4 regions of the Microbispora sp. H10885 genome follow, and region 4 is predicted to be linked to each of the others. Evidence: riboswitches for the same ligand, from Rfam matches in the RefSeq annotation. Region 4 holds a riboswitch; each other region holds the start of a gene.
The links. A riboswitch is a leader RNA that binds a small molecule or an ion and turns the genes downstream of it on or off. The one in region 4 is predicted to bind cyclic di-AMP.
Positions count from the first base shown of each region.

Region 1: it holds a riboswitch for cyclic di-AMP, as region 4 does, so the genes downstream of both, HHX37_RS05600 (CHAP domain-containing protein) here and HHX37_RS24195 (CHAP domain-containing protein) in region 4, are expected to answer to the same signal.
Region 2: it holds a riboswitch for cyclic di-AMP, as region 4 does, so the genes downstream of both, HHX37_RS35475 (C40 family peptidase) here and HHX37_RS24195 (CHAP domain-containing protein) in region 4, are expected to answer to the same signal.
Region 3: it holds a riboswitch for cyclic di-AMP, as region 4 does, so the genes downstream of both, HHX37_RS26085 (glycoside hydrolase family 25 protein) here and HHX37_RS24195 (CHAP domain-containing protein) in region 4, are expected to answer to the same signal.

Region 1 is NZ_JABBWY010000002.1:110,386-114,778, reverse strand. It holds gene HHX37_RS37585 (ArsR/SmtB family transcription factor) at 1-311, shown strand, start outside; cyclic di-AMP (ydaO/yuaA leader) riboswitch at 523-667, shown strand; gene HHX37_RS05600 (CHAP domain-containing protein) at 979-1,803, shown strand; gene HHX37_RS05595 (hypothetical protein) at 1,953-2,543, shown strand; gene HHX37_RS05590 (MarR family winged helix-turn-helix transcriptional regulator) at 2,644-3,147, opposite strand; gene HHX37_RS05585 (DUF4236 domain-containing protein) at 3,335-3,514, shown strand; gene HHX37_RS05580 (hypothetical protein) at 3,676-4,393, opposite strand, start outside.
Region 2 is NZ_JABBWY010000001.1:929,770-934,162, forward strand. It holds gene HHX37_RS04200 (BtrH N-terminal domain-containing protein) at 1-872, shown strand, start outside; gene HHX37_RS04205 (SAM-dependent methyltransferase) at 882-1,625, opposite strand; gene HHX37_RS35475 (C40 family peptidase) at 1,791-2,186, opposite strand; cyclic di-AMP (ydaO/yuaA leader) riboswitch at 2,425-2,584, opposite strand; gene HHX37_RS04215 (hypothetical protein) at 2,921-4,030, opposite strand; gene HHX37_RS04220 (helix-turn-helix domain-containing protein) at 4,163-4,393, shown strand, end outside.
Region 3 is NZ_JABBWY010000010.1:131,802-136,194, forward strand. It holds gene HHX37_RS26070 (TetR/AcrR family transcriptional regulator) at 1-93, shown strand, start outside; gene HHX37_RS26075 (alpha/beta hydrolase) at 79-1,782, opposite strand; gene HHX37_RS26080 (flavin reductase family protein) at 1,875-2,462, opposite strand; cyclic di-AMP (ydaO/yuaA leader) riboswitch at 2,755-2,898, shown strand; gene HHX37_RS26085 (glycoside hydrolase family 25 protein) at 2,912-3,649, shown strand; gene secD (protein translocase subunit SecD) at 3,726-4,393, opposite strand, start outside.
Region 4 is NZ_JABBWY010000009.1:130,929-135,321, reverse strand. It holds gene HHX37_RS24200 (hypothetical protein) at 298-1,506, shown strand; cyclic di-AMP (ydaO/yuaA leader) riboswitch at 2,083-2,217, shown strand; gene HHX37_RS24195 (CHAP domain-containing protein) at 2,231-2,905, shown strand; gene HHX37_RS37070 (hypothetical protein) at 3,257-3,535, shown strand; gene HHX37_RS37885 (helix-turn-helix domain-containing protein) at 3,621-4,393, shown strand, end outside.

The DNA of each region.
Region 1 (4,393 bases), on a different contig from region 4:
TGATCTACCCGGCCGCGCTCGGGGCCGACCGCGCGGCGGACGTCTGGACGACGGGCACGTCCGCCCGCGCGCTGGCCAACCTCCTGGGACGCACGCGCGCGTCGGTGCTCACCGCCATCGCCGACGGCGTCCTCACCACCGGCGCCCTGGCCCGGCGGATCGGCATCACGTCGGCGGCGGTCAGCCAGCACACCGGCGTCCTGCGCGAGGCGGGCCTGATCACGACGCGCAGGCACCACGGCGGTGTCCTGCACACCCTCACCCCGACCGGACTGGCTCTCCTCGATCGGCGCCGCCCACCGGCACCCTGATCGCGCACCCGCTGTCGCCGCGCCCAGGGCGAACGTACGCGGGGTGGCTGTGGCGCATATCACGATTAGGTGCCGTCAGTGCGAGGACCTGCGGAAGCATGGTGCAGAAGGTGCAGAAATGGACCTGTTTGCCGGTTTTTCGGTCGTGTCCTACTCGTGATCTACTATGCTTCCGGTCAGTGCGCCGGTGCGTGGTCCTCAACCCGAGGACGACCGGCGACCGCCGAATCCCGGATGTCATCGAACCCGGGAACCGGGGACCCACGTCTCTTCTGGGGTGAATCCGGACCATCCGGTAGGGCTACTCCTGGCCCGAACCCGTCAGCTAACCCGGTAGGCGGCCAAGGAGAGGAGAGCGCGTGGAGTGTCCGCTCCACCTGCCCACCCGGTCCGGCCTCCGTCGCCGGACCACATGCCCGCCCTGGAACGTCTCCAGGCTTCCGGGGTGACGGCGCGCCCGTGACGGGCTGCCACATCTCCCGTTTCTGAATCCCGTCCGACCCCGCCCGCCCGGGGACCGCCGCGGCCGTGTCCGCCGGTGCGTCCGCCGGCGTGACGGTCGGTGTGACGGTCATGCCCGCATGCCGTCGTGCCCGGCGGCGGGTTCGTCATGTTCTGACGCGCGCCATAGGAGCCTTCGATTTCTACCGATCCGATAGCACAGCAGTTGCTCGACGCCGTACGCCCGGAGCTCGGCTACCGGGAACGGCCCGGGAAGCCGACCAAGTTCGGCGAGTGGTACGCCGACAACATCGCCATGGACTCCGACTTCAAGGCGGCTCCCTGGTGCGACATGTTCGTCTCGTGGGCGGCCAACCGGGCGGGCGTGCAGGACCACGTCGGCGAGTTCGCGCTGACCACCCGGCACGCCAAGTGGTTCGAGCAGCAGGGCGCCTGGAGCCGCAAGCCGGAACCGGGGGCCGTGGTCTTCTTCGACTGGTCGGGGTCGAAGCGCATCAAGGACATCGACCACGTCGGCATCGTCGAGAAGGTCGTCGGCGGCAAGGTCCACACGATCGAGGGCAACGTCGACGGCGTCTGGCTCAAGCGCAAGGTGCGCGACTCCAGCAAGATCGTCGGGTACGGCCTGCCGCGCAAGGTGAAGGTGATCCCGAAGGTGACCGTCACCGTCCAGCCCGTGGCGGCGGACGCGGCGGTCCAGGGGGCGGTGGTCCAGGGGGCAGTGGGGCAGGGGGCGGCGGCGTCGGCCACGCGGAGCATGGCCGCGGGTCACGGGCAGCCGCCGGGCACGGCCTTCTCGCCGAGCGACGCCGTCCTGCCGGCCGGGCTGCTGTTCGCGCTCGTGTCGACCGCGGTGACCGGTCTGCGCTTCAGGGCAGCCGCGGCGGCGACGTCCGGCGGACGGCACCGCAGGGGTGGCCCGCGGCGGGAGGGGCACGGCGGCGAGCGACGCGGCCAGGAGGTCGTGGGAGCCGGGGTGTCCGGCCCCGCCGCGGCGCAGGAGCCGTTCCACCTCCCCTATTTCGGCTGACCGGCCGGAGAGGCGCCTGGGAACACTCTGGGAGTTTGAGATCGTTTGCGGGTGTCTGTGAAATTCGGTGACTCACGCGGCTAGGGTGGGCAGCCACCCGCGGAAGCCGTGGAGCTTTCCCCCGATACGACCGCTGGGAGTTGTCTCACATGTACGGGCGCGTCCCCTCACAGACGAGCCAGGATGATCAGTTTCGTCAGGAGATCCTCTCCAGCGACGAGCCGTCCGGCGCGAAGAGCAGGAAGCCCCTCGTCATCGTCGCCGTGATCCTGGTCGCCGTACTCGCGGCGGCGGGCGCGGGCTTCGCGTTGCGCGGCGCCACGGACCCGGGCCCCTCCGCGGGCGGTGCCGGGCAGCAGACGGCGCCGGCGCAGGAGAACGGCGCCGGTGATCCCGCCGAGGCGGGACCGGACTCCGGGACCGGCGCCGAGGACGGTGCGGATGACGGCGCGGATGACGGCTCGGCGGGCGACGCCGAGGGTGGTGGCGCGGACGGCGGCTCCGGAGGCTCCGCGCAGGCGCCCGCCGGAGACGGCACGGGCACCGGCTCCGGCGCCGGTGGGTCCACCGGTCAGGCGCCCGGCGGCACGGGCCAGGTGAAGACCGGGCCGGCCGGAAAGGCGGGCGGTGACACGAAGGGCGGCGCGGGCACCGGCTCCGGCGGAGGCGACGACACGCCCTCGACGGCCGGTGGCTCCGGCGGCCTCATCCCGGGGGAGTGCGCCGCCTCCGGATGCTGAGTCCGCGTGACGACCGCGTACCCGGCGAGTGCGCCGCCGCCGCGAACCCGGCCGGCTTCCGGCGGGCGTACCGGATCACCAGGTCCGTTCAGGCATCGGGTCAGGAGGACGGATCGGGCCAGCCGAGCGGGAACGAGACGGTCGTGGGCGGTTCGCCGGCCGCGTCGGTGAACTCGCGCATGGCGGTGATCAGAGCCTGGCGCCGGGGAGCGGGCATCCGGGCGAGTATCGCCGCGATCTCCGCCTTGCGCCGGGCCGTGACCTCGTCCACGATGCGCGAGCCGACGTCGGTCAGCCGCAGCAGCGTCTCCCGCCGGTTCTGCGGGTTCACCTCGCGCTTCAGCAGCCCGGCGGCGGCGAGGCGGTCCGCCATCCGCATCGCGGTCGAGGGATTCACGCCGAGTCTCTCGGCCAGCGTGACCAGTTTTGTCTCTCCCTGCCCGACCACCAGCAGCATCCGGAACTGCGGCAGTGTGACTCTGTCCTCCGCGGAGGCGAGGGAGCGTGCGGAGATCGCGACGAGCACCCGCGACGCGGTGAGCACGGCGGACGTGACGGCCTCCAGGTCGTCCGCGATCGGCTCCTCGTCCCCATCCTTAGCCATAGGCATCGTTTTTACACGGTCCCAGCCGCCGTCTCGTCATTGCACCGGACAAAGGTTCCCACCCTGTGACCAGGAGTTGTACGGCGAGGACGGCGGCGGTGCGTCCCGACATGCACCTCTGTGCAAGCGCGTGTGCTGATCGCTTCTGTGGGTAGTCGCGGGGGCACGGAAAACACGGAGGGAAACGATGGGCTGGAGCTACCGTAAGTCAATCAAGATGGGGCCTTTCAGACTCAACCTGTCGCGCGGCGGTGTGGGCCACAGCTACGGCGGCCGCGCCTTCCGCGTGACCAAGACGGCGGATGGGCGTCGCACCCTCACGGTGAACCTGCCCGGCGGCTTCCACTGGAAGAAGACGCTCAGTTAGAGCCGGTGCGTGACGCGCCGGGCGTGGCCTCCGGCCCGCCCGGCGCAGGACCCCGGCGGCGTCACTTCTCCGGGTCGCTTCGGGAGAGCGGCGGTCAGGCGGGCTCCCCGATACGGGTATCGGAGTTCCTGGGGCAGGCCCGAGCAGCAGGCATGTCCGGCCTACTTCACCGGATGGTCGGCCCACTTCGGGGTCGACCACAACCGGATCGTCGCGTCCTCGTTGGCGGTGGCGAACCAGCGGCCGTCGGGATGGAACGCCACCGCATAGACGGTGCCGGTGTGGGCGCTGAGGGGTTCGCCGAGGGGTTCTCCGGTGGCCGGATCCCACAGCCGCGCCGTGCCGTCGGCGCCGGTAGTGACGAGCAGGTCACCGCCGGGGTGGAAGGCCGCGCCACGGACCGCGCCGACATGGCTGCTCAAGGGTTGACGGGGATGTCTCAGTACCTCTCGCCCGGTTTCCAGATCCCGCAAGTGCACGCCCCCGTCGTCACCGACGGCGACGAGCAGGTGTCTCTGCGGGTGGAAGGCCAACCCATGGAGAGGGCCGGGGTAGGGCATGAAGGGTTCGCCAATGGACTCCATGGTGGCCGGATCCCACAGCCGCACCGTCCTGTCGACACTGGCGAGCAGACTGCCGTCGGGGTGGAAGGCCACTGCCTTGACGGGCGAGCCGCCACTGCCGAACCTGCCGAGGGGTTCTCCGGTGGCCGGATCCCACAGCCGCACTTTCCCGGCAACGCTGCCGGTGACCAGCAGATGCCCCTGAGGGTGGAAAGCCACCGCGATGTCAGAGTCGATCCGGCCACCGTGCTCCAGAGGCCTGCCGACGGGCTCTCCGGTGGCCGGATCCCACAGCCGCACCGTCCCGTCGACGCTG
Region 2 (4,393 bases), on a different contig from region 4:
GGCTGGGGTCGGGCCTGTCCTTCGTCTACTGGGACAGCAAGGCCATGCCGATCCCCTTCCTCGGCGGCCGGGTCAAGCCGTTCGAACTCACCAGGAACCTGGCCGCCCGGCTGGAACTGACGCTGGCGACCGAGGAGACCACCTCGTCGCGCAAGGCGTGGGAGAACGTGGCCTCCCGCGTCGACGCGGGCCGGCCGGTCGGCCTCCAGCTCGACTGCTACCACCTGGACTACTTCCGCTCCAAGGTGCACTTCGGTGGTCATGTCGTCGCGATGTACGGCTACGACGAGCACGAGGTCTACCTGGTGGACACCGACCAGCAGGGCGGAGCGGTACGCACCGGCCGGGACGGCCTCGCCAGGGCGCGGGCCGAACGCGGCCCGATGACCGCCAGGAACCGGTCCTTCACCATCACCCTGCCGGCCCGCCCGCTCAACTGGCAGGACCACATCATTCCCGCCATCCGGGACTGCGCCGACGCCTTCCTCGCCGCTCCCATCGCGAACCTGGGCCACCGCGGCATCGAGAAGGCCGGCAAGCTGGTGCCCGGATGGCTGCTACGCGCCGCCGAGCCGCGGCGGGACCTGCCGCAGGCCGCTCTCCTCATGGAGAAGGGAGGAACCGGCGGCGCCCTGTTCCGCGCCCTCTACCGCGACTTCCTCGACGAGTGCACCCGGCTGATCGACGACGGCGGCCTCCGCACCGGTCACCGCCTGTACGCCGAGGCCGCCGGCCTCTGGACGGAGGTGTCCGTCCTGATCGCGAAGGCGGGAGAAAGCGGTGACGCGGGACACCTGGAGCAGGCCGGGGTCATCCTCCGCGACCTATCGCGCCTGGAGGAGGACGCCATGCGGGTGCTCCGTCAGCTGTAGGGGATCGGGTCAGTTCCTCCGCTGGAGGAGGAGCGTGACGAACCCCAGGATGCCCCGGTAACCGCGCAGCCACATGTCGCGGTGCTCCAGAGCCGCCGTGCGAGCGTCGTCGGCGTCCGGGCCGGAGTGCTCGTTGGCCCAGCGCAGCAGCGTGCCCGTCCAGGACCACTCGTACTCGTCCCATTCGGCCAGGTCGCTGGTGTACGCGTGGACCACGTCGAAACCGGGGGACTCGGCGGCGGCGACGGTGCCGGGCAGGTCGAGGAACTCCGACTTCGCGGCGCCCAGCCGGGTGAGCGCCTCCGCGGTCGGCTCGCGCTCCCAGAATCCCTCGCCCACCAGTGCCAGCCCGTTCGGCCGCAGGTAACGGCGGACGTGCTCGACGGTCGGGACGAGCCCGCCGAACGCGTGCGTGGCTCCGACGCAGAGCACCAGGTCGTACTGCTCGGCGACCGGGAAGTCGGCGGCCGGCCGCTCGTGGAACCGGATGCGCTCCCAGACGCCCTGGACCTCGGCCGCCTGCTCCGCCGCCTTGAGGCCGAGCGCGGAGATGTCCACACCGTCGGCGGTCGCGTCCTGGTAGAGCGCCAGCGCGCGCAGCGTCCAGGCCGCCTCGCCACAGCCGAGATCGAGGATTCTCGCCCCCTCGGCCAGCCGGGCCCGGCGCAGCAGCCGGGTCACGTTGGCACCGGAGACCGGCGCGGCGATGGGGTGGTCCCGATGAGCGAGATGGCTGATCAGCTGGCGGTCCATGGCCCAATCCTTCCGCATCCCCGAACCCTTGCGGCAAGCCGAATCCGCCCTTACGGGCGGCGCCGGGACGACCGCCGGCGTGCCGCCGGCCTGGCCGGCCCCCGGCGGGGACGCGGTCACGTGTGACCGGACGTCCCCGCCGGGGTGTCGTCCACGACGCCGGGGTCACACGCCGGGGCGTACGGCGGTGACGAAGTTGCTCCTCCAGTAGCCCTTGAGGCGGTCGACCCTGACCACCGCGCCGGAGTGGGGAGCGTTGATCACTTTCTTGTTCCCCATGTACATGCCCACGTGGCCGCCGCCACTGGTGAAGATGAGGTCGCCCGGCTTGAGACGCGCCAGGGAGACCTTCTTCTTGACGGCGTTGAGCATCGACCACGTCGTACGCGGGATCTTGACGCCGGCCTTGCGCCAGGCGAACTGGACCAGCCCGGAGCAGTCGAACGCCCCCGGGCCCGTGGCGCCCCAGACGTAGGGATCGCCGATCTGCTTTTTCGCCACCTTGATGGCGAGTTCGGCCTTCTCCTGCTGGACAGCGGCCTTGGTGAGCTTCGTGTTCACGGAGGACTCCGCCGTGGAGGCCGTGGGAGCCTCTCCGGCGTACGGGGTGAACGCCGTGACGGGGGGCTCGGGCGGGATGGCCGTCGAGTCCGGGGGCGGGGCTGTCACGGTCCCCGTGACGGCGCCGGCGGGCAGGGCGCCGAAACCTGCCAGGGAGAGGGTGAGCGCTGCGCTACCGACCGTGACGCAGGCAGCGCGAAGCAGAGTGGTGGGGTTGGCGGACAGGGGGATCTCTCCTAGGGTCTTCCGCTTGCGCCTACCGGGTTAGCTGACGGATTCGGGCAGGGAAGTCGCCCTACAGCGCTTACGCGCCGATTCACCCCGGACCTTCGGATGGAAGGTCGATTGGTTCCCCGGCTCCGAGCCTCCTTGCTGCACGGATTCGGCATCACCGGCGCCCAGGGGGGCGGGAGAGGACATGGCGCCGGTGACAGTGGATGCGCTTTCCGAACACGGGCTGGCCGGGTTCGTTGGGCAAGGAAACTACCAAGGCGCGCCGTATTGCCGCAAAGGGGGCAAATAGGATTATGACCGCATAAAGGGGTCATAAAGCGAGGAGCCGCAGGTCAGGGCGGGTGTGGTAGGCGGAAACGTGACGCTCGTCACACCGGCTGATCGGCCTTCCGCAGGTCGCCAAGGCGCGCGAAACCGGCCGATGGGTGTCTTCCACCGGCCGCGGGCGATCCCGAAGCACCGGCCACGCCGTCGGTGCACGGCGTGGCGAGGTCAGGCGGTCACTGCGTACGCCAGAACGTGCCGTTGGCCGAGGGGTCGTCGGGGTCGCCCTGCGGGACGGTGAAGCCCGCGCCCCACATCGTCGTCGTTCCCGGCCTGCGGGCGACGGAGAACACGACGGCGTCGGTGCCGGACTTCCGGAGGAGCCGGGCCTGTCGCCACGTCGAGCCGGTGACCTGCCACAGGGTGGGGTTCCAGTTGCCCTGCAGGACCCAGACGCCGCCCCTGCCGTCGGGCTCCACCTCGGTGTACGGCTGGGCGTTGGCGGAGCCGATGGAGACGGTCCACGACCTGCCGTTCCAGTGCATGACCAGGGTGCGGCCGAAGTCGACGTCGTCGCCCTGCTCGTCGGCGCCCTCCCAGCTGACCCCGCCGACGACCCACACGTTCTTCGATCCCACGACCGCGATGTCCTGGATGGTCACGACGGCGTCCGGCGCGGGAAGGGCGAGCGCCGGAGCCGGGACCAGGGTCCAGGACGTCCCGTTCCACCGCATGATCGAGGGACGGTTGCCCTTGACGCCCGCCGCCCAGGCCACGCCGGCCTTGTACGCGTCGACGGCGGAGGCGCGGCCCGGCAGCCGGACGCTCTTCCAGGAGGACCCGGTCCAGTGCCTCGCCGTGGCGGCCGTCCCGGCGACCGCCCAGACGTCCTTCGCGCCCGTCGCGTCGGCGTCCGTCGCCGAGAAGCCACTGCCCAGGGCGATCGTGGTCCATCCGCGGCCGTTCCAGCGCGCGGCCCTGCCCTCGCCGAAGACCCACGCGTTCGTGCCGGAGGTGGCCGTCACGGCCCGCAGCTCGTACGGCGGGCTGTTCGGGATGACCCGCCAGGATCGGCCGTCGAACCGCTGGACGAGACCCCGCTGCCTGCCGTTCACGACCCGGTGCCCGGCCGCCCACACCGACCCGTTGCCCAGGACCGTCACGTCGTTGAGCACGTCGTCCCCGGGCAGCGTGTTCACCCTGACCGGCTTCCACGTGGGCGCGGGCGCATCCGCCTGGCGGCCCTGATAGCCCAGGTGGCCCTGGTGGGCCGCACCGGACGCGGCCACGGGCGGCACGCTCGCCAGGCCGAGAACCATCACCCCTGTGACGACTGCGGTACGCATGACGCTCCCCTCCGTTCGCCCATATGACGTCCGATCGAGGACATTCGTTCACCGGGCGGCCACGCGACTTCCGGCGCGGGCGCGGTGGAATCGGCCTGTCCGCGTGCGAAAACGACAAGTAAGATTGCCGGTATGGCAAACGACGACGCCGCCGTCCTGGCCTCCGTCGGTTCCCGGCTGCGTGCGCTGCGCAGGCAGAACGGCAGCACGCTGAGCCGGCTCGCGGAGTCCACCGGCATCTCGGTCAGCACCCTGTCGCGCCTGGAGTCCGGCGAACGCAAGCCCACGCTGGAGCTGTTGCTGCCGCTGGCGCGGGCCTACCAGGTGCCGCTCGACGAACTCGTCGGCGCGCCGCCGGTCGGC
Region 3 (4,393 bases), on a different contig from region 4:
ATGTCGCTGCTGGCCAACGCGCTGCGCGATCCCGAGATCATGAAGCGTGAGGGCGACCGGCTGCTCGGCTGGCTCGGCTCACTGCCCGGCTGAGCCGGCCCCGCTCCGGGACAGGAGCGTGGTCAGCGCCGTGGTCCGCGCGTCGTCCCAGCCGGCCGGTGGCGCGATCCGCGCCCAGGCGGCGGCCACCTCGCCGTCGTAGTCGTGCCCGTGGCCGGGCGGTGCGTCGAGGGAGAACACCAGATCCGCGGTGACCTGCCAGAACGTGACGAACGGATACCAGCGGATCCAGGGCAGCACGTCGCCGCCGCGCCGTTCCTCCAGCCAGTCCGGGCGGCCGAGGATCAGCCGCGGGGTCCACCACACGATCGGATCGGAGGGATGCTGGAGATAGACCACCCGCGACCCGTCCCAGGAGGCGGGCGCGGGCAGGTCCTCGGGCCCGTTGGCGAAGCGCACGGTCTCGCCGTCCCGGTAGACGGGCAGCACCTCCCTGCTGCCCGGGTCGCGGCCGTCCACGAACCGCCGCCACAGCGGGCTGCTGTCGGGCGGCCCGACGAAAAGCGCGCCGTCGGTGCGCTCGCGCAGGTCGCGGTCGTCGCGGAACGCCGACTCCGCGCCGAACGCCCCGAGGCTCTCCCCGAACACCAGCAGCCGGGGCCGGTGACCGGCGGGCAGCCGCGACCACCGGGCGTACACCTGGCCGAACAGCTCGCGCCCGGCCGCCGTGACGCGCTCGCGGTCCACCAGGAAGGACAGCCAGCTCGGCAGGTAGGAGTACTGCATCGAGACCAGCGCGGTGTCCCCGCCGTACATGAACTCCAGGGCGGCGGCGGCCTGGGGGTCCACCCAGCCCGTGCCGGTCGTCGTGATCACACACAGCACCGCCCGGCGGAACGCGCCGGTCCGGTCGAGCTCCCGTACGGCGAGGGCGGCCCGCTCGCGGGCGGTCACGGCGGAGTCGAGCCCCGCGTAGACCCGGACCGGCGGGAGCGCGGGCCGCCCGGTGAAACCGCTGAGTTCCCCGACGGTGGGGGCGCCTGCGACGAACGCCCGGCCCTCCAAACCGAGCGACGCGAAGGAGACCAGGGAGGAGGGGCCGCCCGAGACGGCGGCGGACCGGGGCCGCGAGGTGCCGGGCGCGGTCTCGCTGTTGATCGCCGCGAAGCTGTTGTCGGCCCCTCTGAGCAGGGCCTCGGTGAGGATCCCGTCGGTCAGCAGGACGGCCAGCACGCCGACGCCGAGCGTCGCGGCCAGCCGCGCCGCCGTGGCGGGGATCCACCTGCCGAGCACGCCTCCGAGCGCCCGGGCGGCGACGCGCAGCGCCCTGGCGGCGGCCAGCAGGAGCAGGAACACCGCCGCCGCGACGAACGGCACGCCGAGATAGCCGAGCCGTTCCGGCGGGCGCAGCCCCATCAGCGGGTAGATGGCCCTCTGGGCGCGTACGCCGAGGACCAGCGACGCGGCGCCCAGCCCGCAGCCGAACGTCGCGACCAGACGGCGGACCCGCCGCCGTCCCGTACGGCGCCACCCCTCGCGCCATCCCGCGCACCGGGCCCCGGCATACCGCCGGACGACCGGGGCGGCGCTCCGGCGGGCCAGAGTGCCGGCGGTCACGCCGGCCAGGTATCCGGTCGCGGTCAGCACGCCCGCGATGATCCCCTGCAGCGGCCACGAGCGGGGCAGCAGCGACGGCGTGAGGGACAGGCAGAAGAAGATCGCGGCGAACAGGATCCCGGCCGTGTCCAGCGCTCCGCCGAGCCGTACCCGCCCCTCCCGCATCAGGCCCCCGATTCACCGCCTGTCCGCCGAACTCGCGGAGCAGGCAGGCTATCAAGTCACCGGCAGGTCACGGCCCCGCCCCCCGCACGGCCTCATCCCCAGTGGTCGCCCCAGCCCCACAGGTTGGGCCCGAGCGCCGCGGCGGGGTCGTCGTGGTACACGCCGAATCTGCCGCGGAAGAACAGCATCGGCCGCTGCTCCGGATGGACGGGTTCGAGTTCTCGGACGAGGCCGATCACCACGTCGTGGTCTCCGGCCACGTGCACCTCCCGGACCTCGCCGTGGACGCGCAGCAGCACGTCCGGCAGGGCGGGCGTGCCCCAGCGGGACAGGTCCCAGGCGAGCCCGGCGAACTTGTCGCCGTTGCTCGATCCGAACCTGGCGCACACGTCGACCTGCTCCTCGCCGAGGACGTTGACGCAGAAGCGGCCGGACTTCCTGATCCGCGGCCAGGCGCGGCCCTTGTGGTCGGCGCAGAAGAGCACGAGCGGTGGTTCGAGCGACACCGACGCGAACGACTGGCAGGCGAACCCCACCGGATCGCCGTCGTCGAGACCCGTGACCACGGTCACGCCGGTCGCGAACATCCCGAGCGCGCGCCGGAACTCCGCGGGCGACGGCGGCGGCGCGTCTCCGGAGCCGGGGTCGCCGAGGCCGGGGCCGGCGGAAGCTGCGGTCATGGGTTCACCTCTCGCGTGCGGTCCGGTGGCTCCGGTGTGCGTGCCTCTGGTGCGGCTCTGGTCCGGTGACTCAGCGCTCAGGTCACGAACTTACAAACCCCCTCGGCGCCGCGCCGCACGGGATCCCGTCCAACGGGGCACCTGCATGACGAGTCTTCCCAGGTAAAAACAGGTTTTGTCAGGTTTACACCATTGTTGAGCTGTATGTACCTTTAGGTGCCACGGCATGGGTACCGGTGACATCCGCGTCGCCTCCGTTGCCGTGTCGTTGCCCGGACCGTGCGCTCTTCTGTGCGCGCGGCCGCCGAGTCCGCGTTCCGCGGAGCCGGGGACCCACTTCTCGGGGTGAATCGGCGCGCAGACCCCCAGATGCGCCCGTAGGGCACTTCCTGCCCGAACCCGTCAGCTAACCCGGTAGGCGGCATGGAAGCAAGGAGCTCAACCGCGTCATGCCCACCATCAGGTTCTCTCCCGCCGGGCGGCCCTCCGCCCGCCGCCTGCGCGCCGCCCTCGCCGCGGCGGCACTCGCGGTCACGGCCGGCACGGCCACCCTCACCGCCGCCACGCTCGTCGCCACCGCGGCCGCGCCCGCTCCCGCCTACGCGAACCCGCACACGTACGGCCAGGACGTCTCCGGCTACGAGGCCGACCACGACTGGATCAACAGCCGGGCGCAGTTCGGCTTCATCAAGGCGACCGAAGGCCTGGACTGGGTCGACTCGTCCTTCCCCCGGCACTGGCGGGAGCTGGACAAGAAGGGGATCGTCCGCGGCGTCTACCACTACGGCCACCCCTCCAACGACCCGATCGCCGAGGCCGACCACTTCCTCCGCGTGGTGAACGCGCAGCCGGGCAAGCCCGGCGACATCCTCGTCCTCGACCTGGAGACCGCCGACGGCCAGTCGGTGCAGCGCGTCAACGCCTGGGCCAGGAAATGGCTGGAGTACGTGACCGCCAAGACCGGCGTCCGGCCGATGTTCTACAGCGGCTGGAACTTCGCCGACAAGTACGGCCGCGGCCTGGGCGACTATCCGCTGTGGGTGGCCCACTACAGCCGGAACCCGGGCGACATCACCCCGCCGGCCGACTGGAAGAGCTGGGCGATCCACCAGTACACCGACTCGCCGATCGACCAGAACGTCTCCGCGCTGAGCCCTCTCGAGCTGCGCGCCCTCGGCCGCCACTGAGGCTCCGTGGTCCCGGGGCGGGCGCCGCCCGCCCCGGGACCATTCTCAGACCGCTTTCAGACCATCCCTGACCACTTCAGACCACCGCGCCCGATCCGTCGCGGGCCACGGGCCGGCGACGCGGAGCGGCGGGTGCGGGCGGCGGTTGACCGGCGCGCCTCTCCAGCTCGATCGCCGCCGGCCCCGCCACGAACGACGACGACAGCGTGCCCGCCACGATGCCGATCAGCAGGGCGATCGCGAAGTCGCGCAGCGAGTCGCCGCCGAACACCGCCAGCGCCGCCAGGATGAACAGCGCGCCGAGCCCCGTGTTCACCGTACGCGGCACGGTCTGCAGGATCGCCGTGTTCACCACCCGCCCGAAGGGCGTCCCCCGTGACACCGGCCACAGCTCGCGGACCCGGTCGAAGAGCACGACCTTGTCGTTGACCGAGTACCCGATGATCGTCAGCATCGCGGCGAGGAAGACGCCGTCGATCGGCTTGCCCAGCCAGGCGAACGTGCCCACGACGACGGCCGCGTCCACGAACAGCGCCGCCACGGCGGCGGCGCCGAACGTCCACCGGAACCGGAACGCCAGGTAGGCGAGCTGGGCCGCGAGCGCGACGCCGAGCGCGATGAGCGCGTTGCGGCGCAGCTCCGCGCCCAGGCTCGGCCCGACGAGCTCGTCGCGCTGCTTGGTGACCTCCCCGACGCGCCGGTCCAGGGCCTCCTCGACGCGGACGACGTCGTCGGCGGTGATCT
Region 4 (4,393 bases):
CGATGTCCGGTTGCGGGCGTGCATATCAGGCCGGTAATGAGATGCCGGAAGACGTAATTTCGGGCCTCGGGTCGGTGCGGTATCCGCCGAAAATCCAGCGCATATCTCTGAGCAGCGGAAACGTCGAGGTCATGGAGTGGGGCGCCCGGTGGGATTTTGCGGAGGCTCGGCCGCCTGTCGCAGAACCCTTGTACAGGCGCATCACCGCTCATAAACTCGATGTAATGACAGCCGTGTGATTTGTCGTATCTCGCGCGCTGCCGAGCGCACGTCCGTGACGGTCCTGGAGGAGACGCCATGCCGCTTCCCGATCAACCTGTCGATGGAACGCTCGTGCACCGCCCGCGTCCTCGCAGGGCCGACACCGGGAATGCCGACATCAGCGGAGACGTCTACACCGAATTGGACGGCCTCCGCTACACCATTCACTTGAGCAAACAGGCGGTCATCTGGATCGACGGCATGGAGAAGCTCTTCGATCAGCTTCTGAACGCGTCCATGGAGGCGATCGAAGAACTCGCGCCGCTCTTCGAGGCGATAAGTATCTATATCGACGCCGAGGCGGAGTCGATCAAGGTGGTGTCGAACGGCGTATCAGACGGAAGGGTCAAACTGGTGGGATATATCCCCGATCCTACCGTGATGCCGGAGCCGGACGAGGGCTACGTCCCCCCGGGAGGATGGGACCCCCCGGCCACCGTGAACGGCCTGCGGTGGTGGACTGTCAACTCCATCAGCCTCTACAACAAGCGTTGGGCCTTCACCGCCACCAATTCGAATCCGGACGAGTCCTCGGTGTCGTCGATCTACTTCTCCACCGAGTACGACGGGAACTCCATGCACGTCAACCCCCGGGATTTCCGGAGTACCTACGGATGGCCCTGCCTCCAGGGCCATGCGGAGTTCGACAGCGGGCTGGACACGTGCACCTTCGTCCCCCGCACCGGAATGTGGTGGCTGTTCAACGGCCCGTACTGCGCGAGAACGAACGGCTACGGAGACTCTCTCACCTGGTCGCCGTCGAGACTGACGGAGACGTGGACCGGGCTCGGCCGGATCGACCGCGGAGACTTCGGTCAAGAAGAGAAAGACCACTGGGCCAACGGAATCTCCTGCGCCACGACCGACGGCAACGGCTACTACTGGCTCACCGCGGGAAACCGGGTCGCCGTCCTCGAACCGAACAGCGGAGATTTTCTGCCCATCGCCGGCTGGGACCGTCCCAGGGATCTGACTGAAATATGGCCGGCTCTCCAACACCTGGAGGAGGCCGGAATCATGGGCGACCAGACCCTGAAAGCCCTGTGCTGGGCACACAACGGCAACAGGGCGAAATGGTTTCTGGTCTTCCACAGCACGCTCTTCACCAATTACCCCGACGACGGCTCGGGCAGTTTCGGTTACAACTTCATCGCGTGCCAGTCCGACACGGAGGACTGGTACTACAGCTGGAACGCCATGTTCAACTACCTGAACGGCCCATGGCCGTACCCGTCCTGCGATTGACCGCACCGCCCGGGGTGACGCCATGAGGACGATGGTCGTCTCCGAGCCGGCGGCGCCGCGCCGCCTCGTCCCCGCGCGGGGACGGCGGCGTACACCGGCGTGAACAGCACTGCCCGGCGCGACTTGTAGTACTGCTCGCACAACGGCAGGTGGTTGTGCGGATCTTGGCCGCCATCCGGTCCGGCGTGGTGTAGCCGGGCGACTCCCGACTGGTGCGGTCGATCGATGCCAACGCGCACCTCGAAGGTCACGGGGCCGCGTTGCACTTCACCCCAGGCGCTCAGCCATGCCACCAGCACGTGGTTCGGCCTCCCCCCAGGTCAGCGAGGCGCGTTCGCTGTGAGCGAACAGAGGTGTGAGCAGAGGAGAAGAAGGGGAACGCGGCAACCCCGGCGGGGCGGGCGGACCCGTTCTTTGCCCCCGCCCGCCCGGCATCTCACCAGGTAAAACCCGACTTGTCATGACTTGACTGGTTTGGACGCGTCTATTACGTTTTGGGCAACTCGGGGCCCACTTGCTCATCTCAGTGGTCAAGAAAGCCCACCTCACACCGACGCGGCCGGCCGATCTCGGCCTGCCGTTCGGCTGCCTAATCCGCGCAAGCGGAGCCGGGGACCCAACCTCTTCCTGGGGTGAATCGGCATACCTGCCGTAGGGCGACTTCCAGCCCGAACCCGTCAGCTAACCCGGTCGGCAGCATGGAAGCAAAGGGAGTCCGCCCATCATGCACGCCCTCACGACCTGTCTGCGCACGGCCCTCGCCGGCGGAGTCCTCGCCTCGGCCGTGGCGATCGCCCCGCCCGCCGCGCAGGCGGCGGACAACCCGGCGGCCGGCAAGGGCACGGCCGCTGTAGCCGCGCCGTCCCTGACCGAGATCGCCGCCCGGCTGCCCAAGGTCGGCCCCCAGGACGTCATCAAGCTGGCCGCGAGCCAGGTCGGCATCAGCGAGGACGCCGACGGCGGCGGGACCAAGTTCCAGGAGTGGTACATGACCAGCCCGCGCGCCCGCGAGACCCTTGCGCGGGACGGCGGGGCGCTGGAAGAGTACGAGAACGCCCCCTGGTGCGACATGTTCGTCTCCTGGGTCGGCCAGCAGCTCGGCATCCAGCCGGTCATGGGTTCCGACGCCTACACCGTGGAGCACGCCCGCTGGTTCGCCGACCACGGCCGCTGGGGCCGTACGCCCAAGCCCGGGGCCGTGGTGTTCTTCAGCTGGAGCGGCAGCAAGAAGATCGGCGACATCCAGCACGTCGGCTTCGTCGTCAGGGACAACGGCAACGGCACCATCCGCACCGTCGAGGGCAACACCGGGAACGGAGCCGTCGAGGCCCGCACCCGCCCCACCTGGCAGGTCGCCGGGTACGGCTACCCGGTCTACCCCGCCGAACTCGCCTCCTGACGAGATCCCCGCAGGAATACTCGACCAAGAAGCCTCAGAGCCGCGGCGAACCCGGGCCCCTATGACCGGGGTCTCGTGTTCACGACCGCGGCTCTCGGCTTGTGGCCGGGTCAGTGATCAGCGGGTTCCCACCACGTCATGAACTCGCATTTCATGGCGCAGCGCGCCGCGATGCGTAGCATCGACGGTCGTGTACACGATCGGGGAACTGTTACGGCAGTGGCGGCATCGCCGGCCGCTCAGCCAGCTCGATCTCGCGATCGCCGCCGACGTCTCAGCCCGTCACGTCAGCCTGATGGAGACCGCGAGCCGTACCCGGCGCTGGTCATCGATCGTGGACGGAACATCGCGATGGCCAACCGAGCCATCGACCCGTTCCTCGCGAATGTCGCCCCCGACCTGCTGCGGCCGCCGATCGACATGGTGCGGCTGGGATTGGACCCGCGCGGGTTCGCTCCCCAGATCGTCAATCTGGCCGAGGTGCGCTCGCTGCTTCGTACCCGCATCGCGCGTCAGCTCGCCACCGCTCCCGACCCCGAACTCACGGCGGACGCGGAGAGCGCCGCCTACTTCACCATGTCCGACGTCGGTGCCGACGCGAGGAGTCGTACCGACCTGCCGACTGCGTAACGCCGGACGCTCACCCGTTCCGGCGGCAGCGCGGCTGGACCGTCTCGGCGCTCGATGCCGGCGGGGCGTCGGCGATACTGTCGACGTGGAGTACGTGTCCAGAGTGCCGCGACCGCCGCTGGACAGGCTGATCGACGACCTTTACTACCTGGAGGGTGCGCCGCCGTACGCCCGGCTGACGCTGCCGCCGATGCCGGCGGCGTTGCTCATCGTCAACCTCGGGGCGCCGTTCCGCATCCGCGCCGCCACCGACATCGAGACGGCCGAGTACGCCGACGGCTGCGTGGTCACCATGCCCACCCGCGCCTTGGAGTTCGGCTACCCACTCCGGACCCGGTCCGTCGGCGTGCACGTCAAGCCGTGGGGGCTGGCGCCGTTCCTGCCGATGCCCGCGGCCGAGCTGTGTGACCGGCCGGTGACGGTAGAGCAGGTTTGGGGCCGGCCCGCCGTCGCCGAGCTGCGAGACCGGCTGGCCACGGCGGGCGGACCGCACGAGATGCTGACGCTGCTCGAGGAGGAGCTGATGCGACGGCTGTGCGAGACCACCGGCCTGGGACTGGTCCGCCATACGAGCAGCGTCATCGCGGCGACCAGCGGGGCGGTGGCGATCGGCGACCTGCGCGTGGCAGCCGGTGTCAGCAGCACCCATCTGACGCAGCGGTTCAAGGAGCTCATCGGCGTCACGCCGAAGCGGCTGGCCCGCACCTACCGCTTCGCCGCCACCGTGTTCGCGATCGACCCCGCCGGACCGATCGACTGGGGCGACCTCGCCGGTGGCGCGGGCTACTTCGACCAGGCCCACTTCGGCCACGAGTTCCGGGCGTTCACCGGGCTCACGCCGACCCGGTACGTCGAAGT